2 regions of the Bordetella genomosp. 5 genome follow, and region 1 is predicted to be linked to the other one. Evidence: predicted binding sites of a transcription regulator. Region 1 holds the regulator's gene; the other holds the start of a gene.
What was found. Region 1 encodes LexA, which represses DNA repair genes until DNA is damaged. Its sites were predicted from a motif close to ACTGTATNNNNATACAGT; they were not measured.
Positions count from the first base shown of each region.

Region 2: the regulator LexA is predicted to act here: its motif matches at 5,844-5,861, upstream of imuA (translesion DNA synthesis-associated protein ImuA).

Region 1 is NZ_NEVP01000004.1:99,641-109,658, reverse strand. It holds gene uvrB (excinuclease ABC subunit UvrB) at 1-1,101, opposite strand, end outside; gene CAL25_RS06010 (amino acid aminotransferase) at 1,179-2,381, shown strand; gene lexA (transcriptional repressor LexA) at 2,543-3,199, shown strand; gene CAL25_RS06000 (NAD(P)-dependent oxidoreductase) at 3,407-4,408, opposite strand; gene CAL25_RS05995 (Bug family tripartite tricarboxylate transporter substrate binding protein) at 4,405-5,331, opposite strand; gene lon (endopeptidase La) at 5,805-8,243, opposite strand; gene clpX (ATP-dependent Clp protease ATP-binding subunit ClpX) at 8,599-9,900, opposite strand; gene clpP (ATP-dependent Clp endopeptidase proteolytic subunit ClpP) at 10,014-10,018, opposite strand, start outside.
Region 2 is NZ_NEVP01000010.1:58,492-68,509, forward strand. It holds gene cyoC (cytochrome o ubiquinol oxidase subunit III) at 1-88, shown strand, start outside; gene cyoD (cytochrome o ubiquinol oxidase subunit IV) at 109-552, shown strand; gene CAL25_RS15755 (SURF1 family protein) at 624-1,427, shown strand; gene CAL25_RS15760 (EAL domain-containing protein) at 1,468-2,301, opposite strand; gene CAL25_RS15765 (AMP nucleosidase) at 2,553-4,031, opposite strand; gene CAL25_RS15770 (C40 family peptidase) at 4,256-4,855, shown strand; gene ypfH (esterase) at 4,938-5,642, opposite strand; gene imuA (translesion DNA synthesis-associated protein ImuA) at 5,908-6,639, shown strand; gene CAL25_RS15785 (Y-family DNA polymerase) at 6,572-8,035, shown strand; gene CAL25_RS15790 (error-prone DNA polymerase) at 8,040-10,018, shown strand, end outside.

The DNA of each region.
Region 1 (10,018 bases):
CTTGCGCGCCCGGTCACCCCGAAACATGCCGCCCAGCTGGCCGATGGTCACATGGCTCTCGTCGATGAACATCAACGCGTCGGCCGGCAGGTAATCGATCAGGGTGGGAGGCGGTTCACCAGGCGCCGCGCCCGACAGATGCCGCGAGTAGTTTTCGATGCCCTTGCAGAAGCCCAGCTCTTGCAGCATTTCGAGGTCGAAGCGCGTGCGCTGCTCCAGCCGCTGCGCCTCCACGAGCTTGCCCTCACGCGTGAAGAACGCCAGGCGTTCGCGCAGCTCTTCCTTGATGGTCTCGATGGCACGCAGCACCGTTTCGCGCGGCGTCACGTAATGCGAGCCGGGGTAGACGGTGAAGCGCGGCACCTTCTGGCGCACCTTGCCGGTAAGCGGATCGAACAGCTCCAGCGTTTCGATCTCGTCGTCGAACAGCGTGACGCGCAGCGCCAGCTCCGGGCTTTCGGCCGGAAAGATATCGATGGTCTCGCCGCGCACACGGAACGCGCCGCGCGTGAAGTCCGCATCGTTGCGCGTGTATTGCATCGCCACGAGCCGCGCGAGCACCTCGCGCCGCGACACGCGGTCTCCGGCGCGCAGGATCAGCACCATCGCGTGGTAATCACCCGGATTACCGATACCGTAGATACACGACACCGTGCCCACGATCACCGTATCGCGGCGCTCGAGCAGGCTCTTGGTCGCCGACAGCCGCATCTGTTCGATGTGTTCGTTGATCGAGGAGTCCTTCTCGATGAACAGATCGCGCGTGGGCACGTAGGCTTCGGGTTGGTAGTAGTCGTAGTACGAAACGAAGTACTCGACGGCGTTTTTCGGAAAGAACTCGCGCATCTCGGCGTAAAGCTGCGCGGCGAGCGTTTTGTTGGGCGCGAGCACCAGCGCCGGACGACCCAGACGCGCGATCACGTTGGCCATCGTGTAGGTCTTGCCCGAGCCCGTGACGCCCAGCAAGGTCTGGTACATCAGGCCGTCTTCGACTCCCTGCACCAATCCGGCGATGGCGTCCGGCTGATCGCCCGCGGGCGGATACGGCTGGTAGAGCTGGAAGGGGCTGTTCGGGAAATCGACGTATCCAGGAGCGGTCATGCTAGACTGTCCTTGAGGGTAAACCCCCCATTATCCATAGCACCTCGGTGTGCGTCCATCCCACTCAATCTTGTCCCATGAGCACCCTTTTCGATTCCGTCGAACTCGCGCCGCGCGACCCCATTCTTGGCCTGAACGAGCAGTACAACGCCGATACCCGCCCCGGTAAAGTCAACCTGGGCGTGGGCGTGTACTACGATGATGAGGGACGCATCCCCCTGCTGGGCGCCGTCCGCAAGGCCGAGATCGCCCGCATCGAAGCCGCCGCCGCACGTGGCTACCTGCCGATCGAAGGGATCGCCGGCTACAACAAGGGCGCGCAGGCGCTGCTGCTGGGCAATGATTCCAAGCTCGCCGCCGAAGGCCGCGTGCTGACGACCCAGGCACTGGGCGGTACGGGTGCCCTCAAGATCGGCGCCGACTTCCTGCGTCAGCTGCTGCCGCAGTCGCAAGTGTTGATCAGCGACCCGAGCTGGGAAAACCACCGCGCGCTGTTTGAGCGCGCCGGGTTCACCGTCGGCACCTACCCCTATTACGACGCCAGCACCCGCGGCCTGAACTTCGACGCCATGCTCGCCGGCCTGCAGGCCGCGCCCGAGAAGACCGTCGTGGTGCTGCACGCGTGCTGCCACAACCCCACCGGCGTGGATCCCACCGCCGAGCAGTGGAAGCAGATCGCCGATGTCGTGAAGGCGCGCAACCTCGTGCCCTTCCTCGATATCGCCTACCAGGGCTTCGGCGAAGACCTCGAGCAGGACGCCGCCGTGGTGCGCATGTTCGCCGACCTCGGCCTCACCATGTTCGTGAGCTCGTCGTTCTCGAAGTCGTTCTCGCTGTATGGCGAGCGCGTCGGCGCCCTGACCGTGATCGCCGGCAACAAGGACGAGGCCACGCGCGTCCTGAGCCAGCTCAAGCGCGTCATCCGCACCAACTACTCCAACCCGCCCACCCACGGCGGCACCGTGGTCTCGACCGTGCTGAACACGCCCGAGCTGCTGGCCGAATGGAAGCAGGAACTCGCCGGTATGCGCGATCGCATCCGCGAAATGCGCAAGCAGCTGGTCGCCAAGATCGCCGAGGCCGGCGCCACCCAGGACTTCAGCTTCGTGCTGCGTCAGCGTGGCATGTTCTCGTACTCGGGCCTGACCTCGGCCCAGGTCGACCGTCTGCGCGAAGAGCACGGCGTGTACGCCGTCTCCAGCGGCCGCATCTGCGTGGCCGCGCTCAACAGCCGCAACATCGACGTCGTGGCCCGCGCCATCGCCGCCGTGCTGAAGTAAGCAGCTGCCTCCGAGGCCCGCGCGAGCGGGCCAACGAACCGAAGCCCACCCTCGCGGTGGGCTTTTGTTTGGGCGTCCGTCCCGTGGACTTGCTTTTTTCGGTATCGTCCCCCAGAATCACGCTGTATATACATACAGTCCGCATCTGGCGGATCATCGCCATGGCCACGAAACTCACGGAACGCCAGCAGGAAATCCTCAACCTCATCCGGCAAACCGTCGCCCGTACCGGTTTTCCGCCCACGCGCGCCGAGATCGCGCAGGCGCTGGGATTCCGCTCGCCCAACGCCGCCGAGGATCATCTGAAGGCGCTGGCACGCAAGGGCGCAATCGAGCTCACCGCCGGCGCCTCGCGCGGCATCCGCCTGAAAGACGCCGAGCCGGATGCCAGCGCACGTCAGCCGATGCTGCCCATGCCCAGCCTGTCGCAGCTGCTGCTGCCGCTGGTGGGCCGCGTGGCCGCCGGCAGCCCCATCCTGGCGGCCGAGCACGTCGAGCGCGAGGTCGGCGTCGACCCGGGCCTGTTCGCGCAAACCCCGGATTACCTGCTCAAGGTGCGCGGCATGAGCATGCGCGATGTCGGCATCCTCGAGGGCGACCTGCTCGCGGTCAAGCGCGCCTCCGAGGCCCGCAACGGTCAGATCGTCGTCGCCCGACTCGGCGACGAAGTCACGGTCAAGCGTCTGCAGTGCCAGAATGGCCGCATCGAGCTGCTGCCCGAGAATCCCGACTTCAGCCCGATCATCGTCGGCCGCGAAGACGAATTCGCCCTCGAAGGCATCGCGGTCGGCCTCATCCGCACGCAAGCGCTGCACTAGGCGCTCAGCGGCAGGCTCACCCGAGCCGCTCCGCCCCAATGAGCAAAGGCCCACGCACCGCGTGGGCCTTTTGCTTGCGCATTTTGTTTGTGCCGTGTGCTCGTGCCTTGCGCTTGCCTTGTGCTCGTGCCTTTGGCTTGTGCCTTGTGCTTTTGCCTTGTGCTTGTGGTCTCGCTCGTGCCTTTGCTACCGCGTCGCCTGCGTGCTTCAGCGGCCGGCCTGCCACCTGGCGTGCGCCGCCGGCCAGGCCTGCTCCGCATTCACTGCCAGCGGCGGGGATTCGCCCCGCAACAGCACCGACTCGAGGCTGTCGAGCGCGCTCATGCCATTGCGCAGATTTGCGTCGGCGGTATGGCCGGCGAGGTGCGGCGACACGAGCACCCCAGGCAGTTTCAACAAGGGGTGATCCGCGTCCAGGCGCCGCTCGCGCACGACATCGAGCGCAGCCCCGGCCAGATGCCCGCCGCGCAGGCGTTCCACCAAGGCGTCCTGATCGATGACCTCGCCGCGCGACACATTCACCAGCCAGGCATCGCGGCGCATCGCCGCGAGAAACGCGGCGTCGACGAGGCCCCGGGTCTGCGCGTTCAGCGCCACACAGGGCAGGACGAACTGACAGGCCTGCGCCAACGCCTCCGGCGAGGCGGGCCTGACCCAGGCGGGCAGCCGGGCGGGATCCCGGGTGCTGACATACACCTCCATGCCGAAGCCAAAATGCAGCATCGGCGCCAGCGCCGCGGCAATCGCGCCATAGCCCAGGATGCCGGCCCGACGGCCGTACAACTCCAGCGCCCGGCCAGAATAGCGGCTGCGCGTCTCGTCCCAGCCCGCCTCGTGCATGGCGGCGTCGATGCGAGACTGCTCGCGCGCCAGCATCAACATGCGCATGACCGCGAATTCCGCCACGCTGCGCGCGTTGCCGCCCGGCACGTTGCTGACCAGCACGCCGTGTTCGGAGCAGGCGGCCAACGGCACCACGTCGAGCCCCACGCCATGGCGGGCTACCATGATGAGGCGCGGCGCCAGCGTGCACAGGTCCTCGGGCAGATCATCGCGCGCGATCACGGCGTGCGCGTCCCTTAGCGCGACGCGCAGACTGGCCTCGCCGGGATCCAGCGCCACCCGGAAATCGAACAAGGCACGCGCGCGCGTCATCGCCTCCGGCGCCAGCGCACGCGTGCTCACCACGACATAGGGCTGAGCCTTCAATCGAGTGCCACTCCGAGTTGCTCGACGACCTTGCCCCACTTGTCGGTCTCGGAACGCACGTAGTCGGCGAACTGCTGCGGCGTTCCGCCCACGGCCTCGGCCCCTTCGCTCTGGAGCTTCTGCTTGATGACGGGCTCGGCCAGCACGGCGTTCACGTCGGCGTTGATGCGTGCCACGATCTCGTCCGGCGTGCGCTTGGGCACGAAATAGCCGAACCAGGAGCCCAGCGCGAACTTCGGATAGCCGCTTTCAGCGACCGTCGGTACGTTGGGCAGGCTGGGCGATCGGCGTTGCGTGGACACGGCCAACGGCACCAGCGCGCCAGAGCGCAGATGCCCCATGACCGAAGGGATGGTCGCGAACATGAATTGCACGCGGCCGCCCAGCAGATCGTTCAGCGCATCGGCGCCCTTGTAGGGAATGTGCGTCACTTCCACGCCCGCCTGTTGCGCGAACGTGGCGCATGACAGATGCGCCGCGGTGCCCACGCCGGTCGAGGCGCAGTTGTAGCCATTGGGCTTGGCCTTCATGCGCTGCACCAGTTCCGCCAGCGTCTTCACGTTGCTCGACGGGTGCACCACCAGAACGTTCGGCACGTCGGCGACGAGCACCACCGGCTTGAGATCCTTTTGCGGATCGAATGGCAGCTTGCGATACAAGGCGGGATTGACGGCAATCGGTCCGATCGAGTTGATCAGCAGTGTGTAGCCGTCGGGTGCCGCATTCACGACCGCCTGCGTGCCGATGTTGCCGCTCGCGCCGGGCTTGTTTTCCACCACCACCGACTGGCCCCAGCGCTGCGTGAGCGACGCACCGATTTCGCGCGCGAGGATATCCGTCGTGCCGCCCGCGGAGAACGCGACCACCACGGATACCGGCTTTTGCGGCCATGCGGGTTGCGCGGCGGAGGCGCCCGTCGCCATGGCGAGCGCCAGCACGCCGAACGCGCCAAGGCATCCACCACGCCGCCGCGCCCCGCGCCCTTCATGTTCGCGACGCGCGGTTTGCCCCGCTACGCCTTTGCCACGCCCGGCCTCGTCCGGGCAGCCCTCACGGGCAGCCTGCCATACCGAATCCATGCTTGTCTCCCTTTATTGGTCTTTGGTCGTCCGTCTGTGCGGCGACCTGGACCCATACTAGAGAGACGGCTGGCTGCCCTGCTTGAATTAATGGAAACGCCGCTATTCCATTTGGACGAGGGTGGGCCGCGGCAGCGCCAGGCTGCTGCGCCGCAACGTAACCATGCGGGGACTTCCGGACCGCGCCGCAGCGCCACATCCTCTCGGTTGCGCACGAGAGCCCGCGACGAACACCGCAAAAAAAAAGCCCGGACCGTTGGTCCGGGCTTCTCTTCAGTTCTGCTGCCTCCGATCCCGCGAGGCAAGCGGAGCCTGTGTCAGTGCTTGATCACCGGGTCGGTGGAGCCTGCCTCGACGGGCTTGGCCACCAGCGGCTCTTTGGAGGCTTCTTCCTCGGCGAGCGGTTCCGGCTGGCGTTCGAGCGCGAGCTCGAGCACCTTGTCGATCCAGCGCACCGGCACGATCTCGAGGAAGTTCTTCACGTTGTCGGGAATCTCGGCGAGATCCTTCACGTTTTCTTCGGGAATCAGCACCGTCTTGATACCGCCACGGTGCGCGGCCAGCAGCTTCTCCTTGAGACCGCCGATCGGCAGCACTTCGCCGCGCAGCGTGATCTCACCGGTCATGGCGACATCGGCACGCACCGGGATGCGCGACAGGGCCGACACCATGGCCGTCGTGATCGCGATACCGGCGGACGGGCCGTCCTTGGGCGTGGCACCCTCGGGCACGTGGACGTGCATGTCGTGCTTTTCGAACACGCTGTCCGCGAAGCCCAGACGGCGAGCGCGCGAACGCACCACCGTACGAGCGGCCTCGACCGATTCCTTCATCACATCGCCGAGCGAACCCGTGCGCTGAATGACGCCCTTACCCGGCATATCGGCGACTTCGATGGTCAGCAGATCGCCGCCCACTTCCGTCCATGCCAGGCCGGTCACCTGACCGATCTGATTTTCCTTTTCGGCCATACCGAAGGTATAGCGGCGCACACCGAGGTAGTCATTGAGGTTGGCCGCGTTGACGGTCACGGGACCGTCGGCGCGCACCTCGCCCTTGTCCTTCTCGGTCAGCAACTGCTTGACCACCTTGCGGCAGATCTTTCCGACTTCACGCTCGAGCGCACGCACACCGGCTTCGCGGGTGTAGTAGCGCACGATGTCCTGCAGCGCGCTTTCGTCGACGGTCAGCTCGTTTTCGCGCAAGCCGTTGTTCTTCATCAGCTTGGGCAGCAGGTGATCGCGGGCGATGTGGATCTTTTCCTCTTCGGTGTAACCCGAGAGGCGGATCACTTCCATACGATCGAGCAGCGCCGGCGGAATGTTCAGCGTGTTGCTGGTCGCCACGAACATCACGTCGGACAGATCGAAATCCACCTCGATGTAATGGTCCTGGAACGTGTGGTTCTGTTCGGGATCGAGCACCTCGAGCAGCGCCGACGAAGGATCGCCACGGAAGTCCATGCCGAGCTTGTCGATTTCGTCGAGCAGGAACAGCGGATTGCGCACGGCAACCTTCGACATGTTCTGCAGGATCTTGCCGGGCATCGAGCCGATGTACGTGCGGCGGTGGCCACGGATCTCGGCCTCGTCACGCACGCCGCCCAGCGCCATGCGCACGAACTTGCGATTCGTGGCTTTCGCGATCGACTGGCCGAGCGAGGTCTTGCCCACGCCCGGAGGGCCGACCAGGCACAGGATGGGCGCCTTCACCTTGTCCACGCGCTGTTGCACCGCGAGGTACTCGAGAATGCGTTCCTTGACCTTCTCGAGACCATAGTGGTCGTCGTCGAGCACGGTCTCGGCGTTGGCGAGCGAATTGTTGATCTTGCTCTTCTTGCGCCAGGGCAGATTGATGAGCGTGTCGATGTAGTTGCGCACCACCGTGGCTTCGGCGGACATCGGCGACATCAGCTTGAGCTTCTTGAGCTCGGCGTCGGCCTTCTTGCGCGCTTCCTTGGGCATGTGCGCCGCAAGGATTTTCTTCTCGAGCTCTTCGATATCAGCGCCCTCTTCGCCCTCGCCAAGCTCCTTCTGGATCGCCTTGACCTGTTCGTTGAGGTAGTAATCGCGCTGACTCTTCTCCATCTGCTTCTTCACGCGGCCGCGAATGCGCTTCTCGACCTGGAGAATGTCGATCTCGGTCTCGAGCTGCGTGAGCAGGCCTTCGAGGCGTTCGGAAGTGACGACGACCTCGAGCATCTTCTGCTTCTGCTCGAGCTTGAGCGGCAGATGCGCGGCGATCGTATCGGCCAGACGGCCGGCGTCGTCGATACCCGCCAGCGAGGTCAGGATCTCCGGCGGGATCTTCTTGTTGAGCTTCACGTACTGCTCGAACTGCGCCACGATGGCGCGGCGCAGCGCTTCCGTCTCCGAGCCCTGCGTGGTGTCGGGTTCGATGGGCGTGACTTGGCAGGTGAAGTGCGAATCGACGTCTTCGACGCTATCGATGCGGGCGCGCTGAGTGCCTTCGACCAGCACCTTAACGGTGCCGTCGGGCAGCTTCAGCATCTGCAGAATGCCGGCCACGCAGCCGATTTCGTAGACGTCTTCAGGAGTGGGGTCATCCTTGCCAGCGGACTTTTGGGCCACCAGCATGATGCTCTTGCCCGCTTCCATGGCTACCTCGAGCGCTCGGATCGAACGAGGGCGGCCGACGAACAGCGGGATGACCATATGCGGGAACACCACCACATCACGCAGCGGCAAGAGCGGCAGATCGATCGGGTCGGAAGGCAGGGTCTGGCTAGCAGACATAGATAGGTTCCTCGTGTGCGACGTTTGGGGGACAGAAAGCCCGTGGCTTTTCACGTCGATTACGTCCGATATGGGAACAATAGCCGAAAATTCAAGTGGCAGGCGGCAAGACCCTTTCCGATTCCCAAAAAAGCCGTTAATGAACGGTTTTTTTATCTTTCCTTGCGTATCCGCCGCGTAAGGCGCGCGAGCCTGCGGCACACCTGACTTGCGCGCCGCGCGTCGAGAGCACCTGTCATTGCGCGTTGCATCGGCCCCTACTCGGTTACGGTTGCGCAACGCGCGCTTGCCGGTGCCGCAATGAGAAAACCCGTCACGAGGACGGGTTTTCGGTCTTGCCGGCAACGCGCGGCGATCAGGCCGCGGCGTCGCGCACTTCGGATTCGCCAGCAGGCTTGGCGGCGGTCGCGTTCTCGTCGTTGTAGATCAAGAGCGGCTTGCCGCTGCCTTCGATCGCGCCGTCGTCGAGGACCACGCGGCTGACGTTGCCCTGCGAGGGCAGGTCGTACATCGTGTCGAGCAGCGAACCTTCGAGGATCGAGCGCAGACCCCGGGCGCCGGTCTTGCGCTTGAGCGCCTTGCGCGCAATCGCCTTCAGCGCGTCCGGACGCACGTCGAGTTCGGCGCCTTCCATGGCGAACAGCTTCTGGAACTGCTTGATCAGCGCGTTCTTCGGCTCGGTCAGGATCTGCACCAGGGCAGCCTCGTCGAGCTCGTCGAGCGTGGCGACCACGGGCAGACGGCCGACCAGTTCGGGGATGAGACCGAACTTGATCAGATCTTCCGGCTCGACTTCGCTGAACAGCTCGCCGACACCGCGCTCGGACTTCGCGCGCACGGAGGCGGAAAAGCCGATGCCCGATTTCTCGGTGCGATCGCGAATCACCTTTTCGAGCCCGTCGAAGGCGCCGCCGACGATGAACAGGATGTTGGTGGTGTCGACCTGGACGAAGTCCTGGTTGGGATGCTTGCGGCCGCCCTGCGGGGGCACCGAAGCGACGGTGCCTTCGATCAGCTTGAGCAGCGCCTGCTGCACGCCCTCGCCCGACACATCACGGGTGATGGAGGGGTTGTCGGACTTGCGCGAAATCTTGTCGATCTCATCGATGTAGATGATGGCGCGCTGCGCCTTCTCGACATCGTAATTGCAGTTCTGCAGCAGCTTCTGGATGATGTTTTCGACGTCTTCACCCACATAACCGGCTTCGGTCAGGGTGGTCGCGTCGGCCATCACGAACGGCACGTTGAGCATGCGCGCCAGCGTCTGCGCGAGCAGCGTCTTGCCCGAGCCCGTCGGCCCGATCAGCATGATGTTGCTCTTGGAGAGCTCGACCTCGTCGCCCTTGATTTCGCCATGGCGAATGCGCTTGTAGTGGTTGTACACCGCTACCGCCAGCATGCGCTTGGGCGAAGTCTGACCAATGACGTATTGGTCGAGGAAGGTCTTGATCTCAGCCGGGGTGGGCAGCTCGGAACGAATCGCCGCACGCGCGGTGGCTTGCGCCTCCTCGCGGATGATGTCGTTGCACAGGTCGATGCATTCATCGCAGATGAATACGGACGGACCCGCGATCAGCTTGCGGACTTCGTGCTGGCTCTTGTTGCAGAAAGAGCAATGCAGCACTTTTGCGTCTGCCGATCCCTTTTTGTCAGGCATAAGTGTTTCGTATCTCTGGTGAGGACACCCGCCGCGAAGGCGGCGGGTGCACATTCAACGCTTATCGAATCTGGCGGCAGTACAGGGGCCTGGGCGGCCCTGCGGTGGCGTGATTACA
Region 2 (10,018 bases), on a different contig from region 1:
GATGTGCCTGTCGATGTTCTGGCACTTCCTGGACCTGATCTGGGTGGGCGTCTTCACCTTCGTGTATTTGATGGGAGTCCTGCCATGAGCACCACCCGCAGCGATCACATGGGCAACCTGGAGTCGAGCCCGGATCCGCGCCACGTGACGCCTCACGGCGGCAGCGGCCATGGCCAGGGCGGCGGCCACGGTCACGCCGACCACGACGACGACGGCGGCGCGAGCCACGGCAGCTTCAAGAGCTACATGACGGGCTTCGTGCTCGCGGTGATCCTGACCGCCATCCCGTTCTGGCTGGTGATGAATCAGGTGTTCGAGAGTTCGCGCACCACGGCCCTCATCATCCTGGCCTTCGCGGCGGTGCAGATCGTGGTGCACCTGGTGTACTTCCTGCACATGGACACGAAGTCGGAGAGCGGTTGGAGTATGCTGGCGCTGATTTTCACGCTGGTGCTGGTCGTGATCACCCTGTCGGGTTCGATCTGGATCATGTATCACCTCAACAGCAACATGATGCCGATGGCCCCGCACGACATGCGCAACATGCCCTAGCGGACCTGGCGCACACGCGTCGTGCACGGGGGCCCGGCTGGGCCCCCGCCTTATTTCCAATAGCAGACATCTTGACCCGACCCGATTCCCTTCCGCCCCGCCCCGCCTCCGACGAGCCGCCCCGCCGCCCCCGCGGCACGCTCACCCTCGTGATCCTGGCCCTGATCGCCGCGTTCCTGTTCGCCGTGCTGTGCACGCTGGGCAAGTGGCAGGTGCAGCGTCTGGCCTGGAAAGAAAATCTGATCGCGCAGGTCGAAAGCCGCGTGCATGCGCCGGCCGTGCCGGCGCCGGCGCGCGCCGAGTGGGCCGGCCTGGACAATGCCAGTGCCGAGTATCGCCACGTGCAGGCGCAGGGCGTGCTGCGCCACGATCTTCAGACCCTGGTGCAGGCCGCGACCGAACTCGGCAGCGGCTACTGGGTCATGACGCCGCTGCAGCAGGCCGATGGCTCTCTCATCATGGTGAATCGCGGCTTCGTGCTGCCGGGCTGGCGCAAGCGCGCCCCCGAGGCCGGCACGAGCGAGCCCGTGAAGGTCGAGGGGCTGCTGCGCATGGGTGAAGGCCCCGGCGGATTCCTGCGCGAAAACGACGCCCAGGCCGACCGCTGGTATTCGCGCGACCTGCCCGCGATCGCCACGCGCCGTGGCATCGACCCGGCGCTGGTCGCCCCCTACTTCATCGACGCCGGCGCCAGCAGCGCCCGCGATCCCGAGACCGCGCCCGTCGGCGGTCTCACGGTGCTGAGCTTCGCCAACCACCACCTGGGCTATGCCATCACCTGGTTCGCGCTGGCGCTGATGGTGCTGGTGGGCGCGGGCATCGTCGCCCGCGAAGAATTGCGCACGCGCAGGCAGCAGCAGGCATCCGGGCGATAGAGAAGTGCCGCGGGGCGCGCCACGCGCCCCGTGCTCCGGCCTAGCCCGCCGGGGCGCCGGCTCGCAATTCGGCCTGCGGCAACCACACCGCGAAGGCCTCGAGCGACATGGGCTGGTCGAAGAAAAATCCCTGACCGCCCTGAATGCCGAGCTCGCGCAGGCGCACCACCTGCATGGCATTTTCGATGCCCTCGGCCACGACCCGCACGCCCCGGTATGCGCCCGCGTAGCGGGCCACGTCGAGCAGCGCCCGGTTTTCGTCGGGCGTGCCTAGCGCGGCGGTCAGCGATTGGTCGAGCTTGAGAAAATCGGGTTGGACGCGCGCCACGGTCTCGACGCCATTGAAACCGGTGCCGAAATCATCGACGCCGATCTTCACCCGGCCGTGCCGCACGCTGGCGAGCCGGGTCAGTGCGGCCTCGCTGTCCGGCAAGGCTTCGTCTTCGGTGAGCTCGATCCAGATGTCGGCCTGCGGCGGCAGGATCTGGTCGATCTCGGCCAGATGGGCATCGAAGCGGTCATCGAGCAGATAACCGGCCGGCACGTTGAACGACACATGAAAGCCGTCGGGCAGCCCGATGGCGGCCAGCGCGCTGGCCGCATGGACGAACACCTCCCGGCTCAGCACGGGCAGGCAGCCGAGCTCGCGCGCGATCGGAATGAAGCGTTCGGGGGGCACGTCGGTGCCATCGTCGAGGCGCCAGCGCATGAGCACCTCGGCCCCCACGCAATGGCCCGACTCCAGGGCCAGCATGGGCTGAAGCACCGCGCGAAACTGCGCCCGCAGGGCGGCATCGCGCCCCGCTGACTCGAGCATGGCGCGCAGCCCGACGGCGTCGGGTAGCGCGCGATTGCCTTCTTGTTCCTGCGTCACTCCCGGTCTCCTGTGTCCTTGCCACCGCGTGGCTGCCGTGCATTCGGCGCCGCGGGCCGGACCGGCGTGACCCTGGCGAGCGCAGGCCAAGCTTAACGCGTTGTGCGCGGGACTGCCGAGCGTGGCTCGATGCGAGGAGAAAAAAAAAGCGCCGACGAAGCGCGAGCTGGACGCGTGCCTGCTGCTCGTGCCTGCTGCGCGCGCTTCGCCTCACGCGGGCCGGCACCAGGATGGTGCGGGCCCGCCGCGGCTTATTGAAACGCCGTTTCAGTGAAGGTGCGCAGCTTGCGCGAATGCAGGCGTTCGGGCGCCATGTCGCGCAGCAGCTCGAGCGCGCGGATACCGATCTCCAGATGCTGGTTGACCTGGCGGCGGTAGAACGCGCTGGCCATGCCCGGCAGCTTGAGCTCGCCATGCAAGGGCTTGTCGGACACGCACAGCAGCGTGCCGTACGGCACGCGGAAGCGAAAGCCGTTGGCGGCGATGGTGGCCGACTCCATGTCGAGCGCGATGGCGCGCGACTGGGCGAAACGCTGCACCAGCTCGCCCTGGTCGCGCAGCTCCCAGTTGCGGTTGTCGATCGTGGCCACGGTGCCGGTGCGCATGATGCGCTTGAGGTCCCAGCCCGACAGCCCGGCCACCTCTTCGACCGCCTGTTCCAGCGCCACTTGGACTTCGGCCAGCGGCGGCACGGGCACCCAGGTCGGCAGGTCGGCGTCGAGCACGTGATCGTCGCGCACATAGCCGTGGGCCAGCACATAATCGCCCAGGCGCTGCGAATCGCGCAGGCCGGCGCAATGCCCCAGCATCAGCCAGGCGTGCGGGCGCAGCACGGCGATGTGATCGGTGATGGTCTTGGCGTTGGACGGTCCCACGCCGATATTGACCAGCGTGATGCCGGAATGATTCGGCCGGATCAGGTGATAGGCCGGCATCTGCGGCAGACGCACCGACGAGGCGTCGTTCGGTGCGCTTTCACCGCGGCGCGTGATGCGGTTGCCCGGCTCCACCAGCGCGTCGTAGTCGCCGCCACCTTCGGCCATCAGGGCCCGCGCGCGCGCGCAGAACTCGTCGACATAGAACTGGTAGTTGGTGAACAGCACGAAGTTCTGGAAATGCGACGGCGCCGTGGCGGTGTAGTGCTGCAGGCGATGCAGCGAATAATCCACCCGCGTGGCCGTGAACGGCGCCAGCGGTCGCGGCTCGCCTTCGCGGCCCTTCCAGGAGCCGTTCACGATGGCGTCGTCGGTGACGGCCAGATCGGGCACGTCGAACAGATCCCGCAGCGGCCGCTTCAGGCTTTCGAGGTGTTCGCCCTCGACATAGGCGCCATCGGGAAAGGCGAAGTGCAGCGGGATCGGCATGTCGGATTCGCCCACCTCGATCGGCACGCGGTGGTTCTGCAGCAGCTGGCCGAGTTGCTCGATCAGGTAGTCGCGGAACAGTAGCGGCTGGGTGATGGTGGTCTGGTAGCTGCCCGGCTCGGCCACATGCCCATAAGAAAGGCGGGTATCGATGGGATCGTAGGTGTCGACGCCCACCCGGACGGCGGGATAGCAGGCGCGAACCCGGGTTCGCAGGTCTTTGCCCTGCAGGACTTCCTGGAAGGCGTCGCGCAGAAAACCGGTATTGCGGGCGTAGATTTCGAGCAGGCGCTCCACCGCGCGTTCGGCGTCGTCGAAAGGCTCGAAAGGGATCGGGTCGGGGCTGTACAGAGGGGCTGCGGTCATGTTCCGGTCCATGGCCGACGCCGACGCGGCGCCGGTGGAGGGATTATGCCGCATGGCTCGCATCGCACCGCGTACATTCGCGCACATCGATGCAGCATTTCATTGCAAATGTAATGAAATACTATTGCATTACAATCGGACGGCGCTTCGATGACAGAATGCGCACTGCCGCCGGCTAGCACGTTGCAGCCATCACGCCCACTCCGATTTTTGAAGTGTCGCTAATGACTCCACCCACGCGAGAAGTCCGCCGACAATCCTCTGTGTTGTCTGCTTTGATCAGCGCCCCGCTTCTGGCGCTTTGTTTGACCACTTTCAGTGGCGCGGCCCAGGCCTCGCTGCACCCCACGGCCCGCTCCAACCTCAATGGTCTGGCGCTCGCCAACGAACCCACCGTTCCCACGCTGCGCGACCGCGTCGTGCAGGCCGGTCTGCAAGCCATCGGCACGCCCTATTCCTGGGGCGGCGATGATCCGCTCGACGGCTTCGACTGCAGCGGTCTGGTGCTGTTCGTGTACCGTGAAATCGCTGGCATGGATATGCCTCGCACGTCGCGTGCCCAGCGCAGCGCCGGCAAGAATGTCGCACGCACCCGCCTCAAGCCCGGCGACCTGGTGTTTTTCGCCACGCGCGGCCGCGGCGTGACCTCGCATGTGGGGATCTACATCGGCCAGGGCCAGTTCGTGCATGCGCCTTCGCGCGGTGCGAAGGTCCGTGTCGACCGCCTCGACAACACCTATTGGTCCAAGCGCTATCTGGGCGCGCGCGCCTATCTCGACGAGAGCACGCTCGACGGCGGCACCCTGGTGGCCGCCAAGGGCTGAGTCGGCAAAGCGACGCTTCGCGGCACGAAAAAAGCGGCGCAACGCCGCTTTTTTTACACCCTGCTTCTGTATTTTTTACCGCTCAGTGCACGCTGGTGCCGGCGGGCGGCGATTGGTCCAGGCCGAGCGCCGTTTCCCAACTGCGCAAGGGCACGCAGGTTTGCAGGCGCTGGATCGCGCGCTCGATGAGCGCCGGATGCAGTTCGTGGCCGATCGTGCTGGCGATGTCGAGGGTGGCATCGCCATGGAGTTCGTCGAGGCGCAACTGCGCCGCCTGGGCCAGCTGAACCGGCATCACGGGATCGGCCGCGCCATGCAGCAGATGGATGGTGGTGTAAGGCGGCGGCACCTTGGGCAGCTCGGCATAGCGCCCCGAGAAAGCCAGCACCCGGCCCGCCAGCGCTTCGTGCGCCTGCACGGCCTCGAGCGCCATGATGGCCCCCTGCGAGAAGCCCGCCAGCGCGGTGGCGGGGGGCAGCAGCTTGAAGCGCGCCTGGGCCTGGTGGATGTAATCCACCAGCGCCGGCAAGGCCTGCGCCACGCGTTCGGGGCGATTTTCGTCTGTGACGCCCTGCACCGAGAACCACTGGCGCCCGGCGCCGCCGCCCTCGAAGGGCGCGAAGCCCTCGGGGATCAGCACCGCGGCGGCGGGAAACGCCCGCCGGATGGCCTGTGCAAGCCCCTCGAGCCCCTCCGGCGTGCCGCCCACGCCATGCAACAGCACGAACAGCTGTTTGACCTCTCCGTCGGGGGTGGGCAGGAATTCGATGACGCGGGGCGAAGACATGATGCGCAAATCCAGGAACGGCCGGCGAACGGCCCAAGAAAACATTCTATACGTGTGCGCGCGGCGGATCCGGCCGGCGGACCGACCCAGGCGGCCGCCCATCCGGCGGGTGGCGCGGGCCACGCGGCACCCGGCGATGTGGGCCGTGGTCAAGGGAAGCCGCGCTTGGTTGCCAGTGGATTCGGACCCACGCTCAATTTTACTGTATATTTGTACAGTCCTATTCTGATGCTATGGATCGCCGCGCGCGACCCGCCCGCCGGCCATGCCTTCGCCCGAACTCATCCATCCCGCCCTGTGGCGCGCCACGCAATTGGCGCAGGGCAGTGCGCGCGCCGTGCCCACCGGCCATGCCGCGCTGTCGGCGCTGCTGCCCGACGAGGGCTGGCCGCAGGGCAGCCTCACCGAATTGCTGGCGCCTCATCCCGGCTGCGGCGAGCTGAGCCTGCTGCGTCCGGCACTGACCGCCCTGCCCGCCCATCGCGACATCGTCCTGCTGCAGCCGCCGTTCACGCCGCACATCACCACATGGATGCATTGGGGCCTGGATCCGCAGCGTCTGCTGTGGCTCACGCCCGCCTCGCCGCGCGACACGCTCTGGGCCGCCGACCAGGTGCTCAAGCACGGCAGTTGCGCCGCTCTGCTGTGCTGGCTGCCGCAGGTCCGGCCCGAGTCGCTGCGCCGGCTGCACCTGGCCGCGCAGGGCAGCGAAACCCTGTTCTTTGCCCTGCGGCCCGCCAATGCGGCCCAGCACGCCTCGCCGGCGCCCTTGCGGCTCGCGCTGGCGCCCGCCGCGGCCGGCCTGAGCGTGCAGGTGCTCAAGCGCCGCGGTCCGGTCTGCGACGTCACCCTGTATCTGCCTTTCGAAGAAAACACCGGCCGCCTGCTGCCCGCCGTACCGGCACAGCCGCTGCATTCCCCCTTGCCCCATGCGCCTCTGGATCGCCGTCTTCCTGCCACGCCTGCCGCTGGACGCCGCACGACCGCATTGGTCTGAGCAGCCCGAGCTGGTGTGCGCCGTGCTCGAACAAGAGCGCGTGATCGCCCTCACCCCGGCGGCGCGTGCGGCGGGCCTGCGCCTCGGCCTGCGCCGCGCCGGCGCGCTGGCGTTGTGTCCCGACGCGCTGCTGCTCGAGCGCGATCCGGCGGCCGAGGCCCGCACGCTCCAGGCCGCCGCGCTGTCCCTGCTGCAATACACGCCGCAGCTGGCCGTCCCCGACGGCGACAGCCTGCTGCTCGATGTGGGCGCGAGCCTGATGGTGTTCGGCGGCCCGCGCGCCCTCTACCGGCGTGTGCGCGACACCCTCGCGGCCCTGGACCTGCAGGCCGGCATCGCGGTGGCGCCGACCGCACGCGGTGCCTGGTTGCTGGCGCGCAGTCCGGGGCGGCGCCGGGTCTTGCGCGAACCGGCGCTCGCCCGCCGGCTCGATGCGCTGCCTCTCGTGCTGCTGCCCGAGGCCCAGCCCCGCCTGGCCTGGCTGCAGGGCCTGGGCTGCAAGCGCCTGGCCGACCTGCGGCGATTGCCGCGCGCGGGCCTGCAGCGGCGCAGTGATCCGGCGTTGCTGCGCGCGCTCGACGCCGCGTATGGCGATGCCGCCGAAGTCCACGCCTGGCTCACGCCGCCCGCGCATTTCGAGGCGCGCACCGAACTGATGGACTACGTGGAGCACGCCGAGGCGCTGTTGCATGTGAGCGGCCGCCTGACCGAACAACTGAGCGGCTGGCTGGGCGCGCAGCGGCTCGCGGTGCGCGCCATCACGCTCACGCTCGAACACGAACGAGGCCGTCACGCCCGCGATCCCTCGCAACTGCATCTGGCCATGGCCGAGCCGGTGTGGCAGAGCGCGCACCTGCGCGGCCTGCTGCGCGAACGCCTGTCGCGGCTCGAGCTGGCCGCGCCCGTGATAGCCGTCACGCTGTCCGCGCCGCTCACCGTCGACATGCCCGCGATCAGCACCACGCTTTTTCCCGAGCCGGGCGGCAACGCCACCGATCACGCCCGCCTGCTCGACCTGCTGTGCGCGCGGCTCGGCCCCGAGCAGGTGCGCCGGCCCGCCCCCCTGGCCGATCATCGGCCTGAAGTGGCCAACCGTTGGGTCGCCCTGGAGGCGGCGGGAGGCCGCCCGCCGGTGCTGCCGCCCGCCCTGGAACGGCCGTTCTGGCTGATCGAGCCCGCGCAGGCGCTCGAGATTCGCGCGCACCGGCCGGTCTACCAGGGCCAGGCGCTGCGCCTCACGCGCGGCCCCGAGCGCATCGAAAGCGGCTGGTGGGACGCCATCAATACCCAGCGCGATTACTTCGTGGCCGAAGACGCCGCGGGCGCGCGCTATTGGCTCTATCGCGAACGCGGCGGCGAGACCGCGCGCTGGTTCCTGCACGGACGCTACGCCTGATTCCATGCAGCCACCCCACGAACCCGCCTCCCTGCCGCTCCCGCCCGCCGATATCGGCGCGGGGCTGCCCGGCTATGCCGAGCTGGATTGCCAATCGAACTTCTCGTTCCTGCAAGGCGCCTCGCATCCCGAAGAGCTGGCCGAACGCGCGCATCGCCAGGGTTACGCCGCGCTCGCGCTCACCGACGAATGCAGCGTGGCCGGCGTCGTGCGGGCGCATGTCGAGGCCGAAAAACTCGGGCTGGCGCTGATCGTGGGCAGCCGCTTCGTGCTCCACGACGAGCCCGGCCCGCCCATCGAACTGACCTTGCTCGCCCAGGATCGCGAGGGTTACGGCAATCTCACCGAGTTCATCACGCTGGGCCGCTCCCGCGCGGCCAAGGGCAGCTATCACCTGCGCGCCGACGATCTCGCCGCCCCGCCCGCCTCGCTCGCGCATCTGCGCGGCCTGCCGGGTTGCCTGGCCATCCTCACGCCCACTTACGGGCTGGACACCGCGCAGATCGTCGCGCAGGCCCGCTGGCTGGCCCGCGTGTTTGCGCAACGCGCCTGGCTCGGGCTCACGCTGCTGCATCGATCGCGCGACGACCTGCATCGCGCCGCGCTGGACGCGGCGGCGCAGGCCGCGGCACTGCCTCAGGTGGCGGTCGGCCAGGTGCAGATGCACGTGCGCTCGCGCAAGCCGCTGCACGACACCCTCACCGCAATCCGCCTCGGCCGCCCGGTGGCGCAATGCGGCTACGAACTCGCGGCCAATGCCGAGCGGCATCTGCGCTCGCGTCTGCGGCTGGCGGGCCTGTACCCGCCCGCCGCGTTGGCGCAGACGCTCGAGATCGCGCGACGCTGCACGTTCTCACTGAAAGAGCTGCGCTACGAATATCCCGACGAGATCGTGCCGCCGGGCGAAACCCCCGCCAGCTACCTGCGCCGCGCCACCTACGAAGGCGCGCGCGAGCGCTACCCGGACGGCGTGCCGCCGATCGTCGAGGCGCAGGTCGAAAAAGAACTCGAGCTCATTGCCGACCTCGGCTACGAGGCCTACTTCCTCACCGTCCATGACCTGGTCCGCGAGGCGCGCCGGCTGGGCATCCTGTGCCAGGGCCGCGGATCGGCGGCCAATTCGGCGGTCTGTTATTGCCTGGGCATCACCGCCGTCAATCCCGCCAACGGCAACGCGCTTTTCGAACGCTTCATCAGCAGAGAGCGCAACGAGCCGCCCGATATCGACGTCGACTTCGAGCATCAGCGGCGCGAAGAGATCATCCAATATATTTACGGCAAATACGGCCGGCGCCGCGCGGCGCTCACCGCCGTCGTGATTTCGTATCGGCCCCGCAGTGTGCTGCGCGATACCGGCCGGGCATTGGGCATCGATCCGACCATCATCGATGCGGTGGCGCGCGCGCACCAATGGTGGGACGGAAAAAAGGCCATGCTGCGCACGCTCGGCAACTGCGGGCTCGATCCGGCCTCGCGCGTGGCGCGCCAATGGGCCATCCTGTCCGAAACCCTGATGGGCTTCCCGCGCCACCTGTCGCAGCATCCGGGCGGCTTCGTGATGTCGCGCGGCCTGCTCTCGCGCCTGGTGCCCATCGAAAACGCCGCCATGGCCGATCGCAGCGTCGTGCAATGGGACAAGGACGACCTCGACGCGCTGGGCCTGCTCAAGGTCGACGTGCTCGCCCTGGGCATGCTCTCGGTGCTGCGCCGCGCGCTCGAACTGGCCGGCGCGCGCCGCGGCGAGCCGCTGGCCCTGCATCAGATTCCGCAAGACGACACGGCCACCTACGACATGATCTGCGAAGCCGACACGGTGGGTGTGTTCCAGATCGAGTCGCGCGCGCAGATGAGCATGCTGCCGCGCCTGCGGCCCCGCGAATACTACGACCTCGTCGTGCAGGTGGCCATCGTCCGCCCGGGTCCGATCCAGGGCGGCATGGTGCACCCCTATCTGCGCCGGCGTCAGGGCAAAGAGCCCGAGAC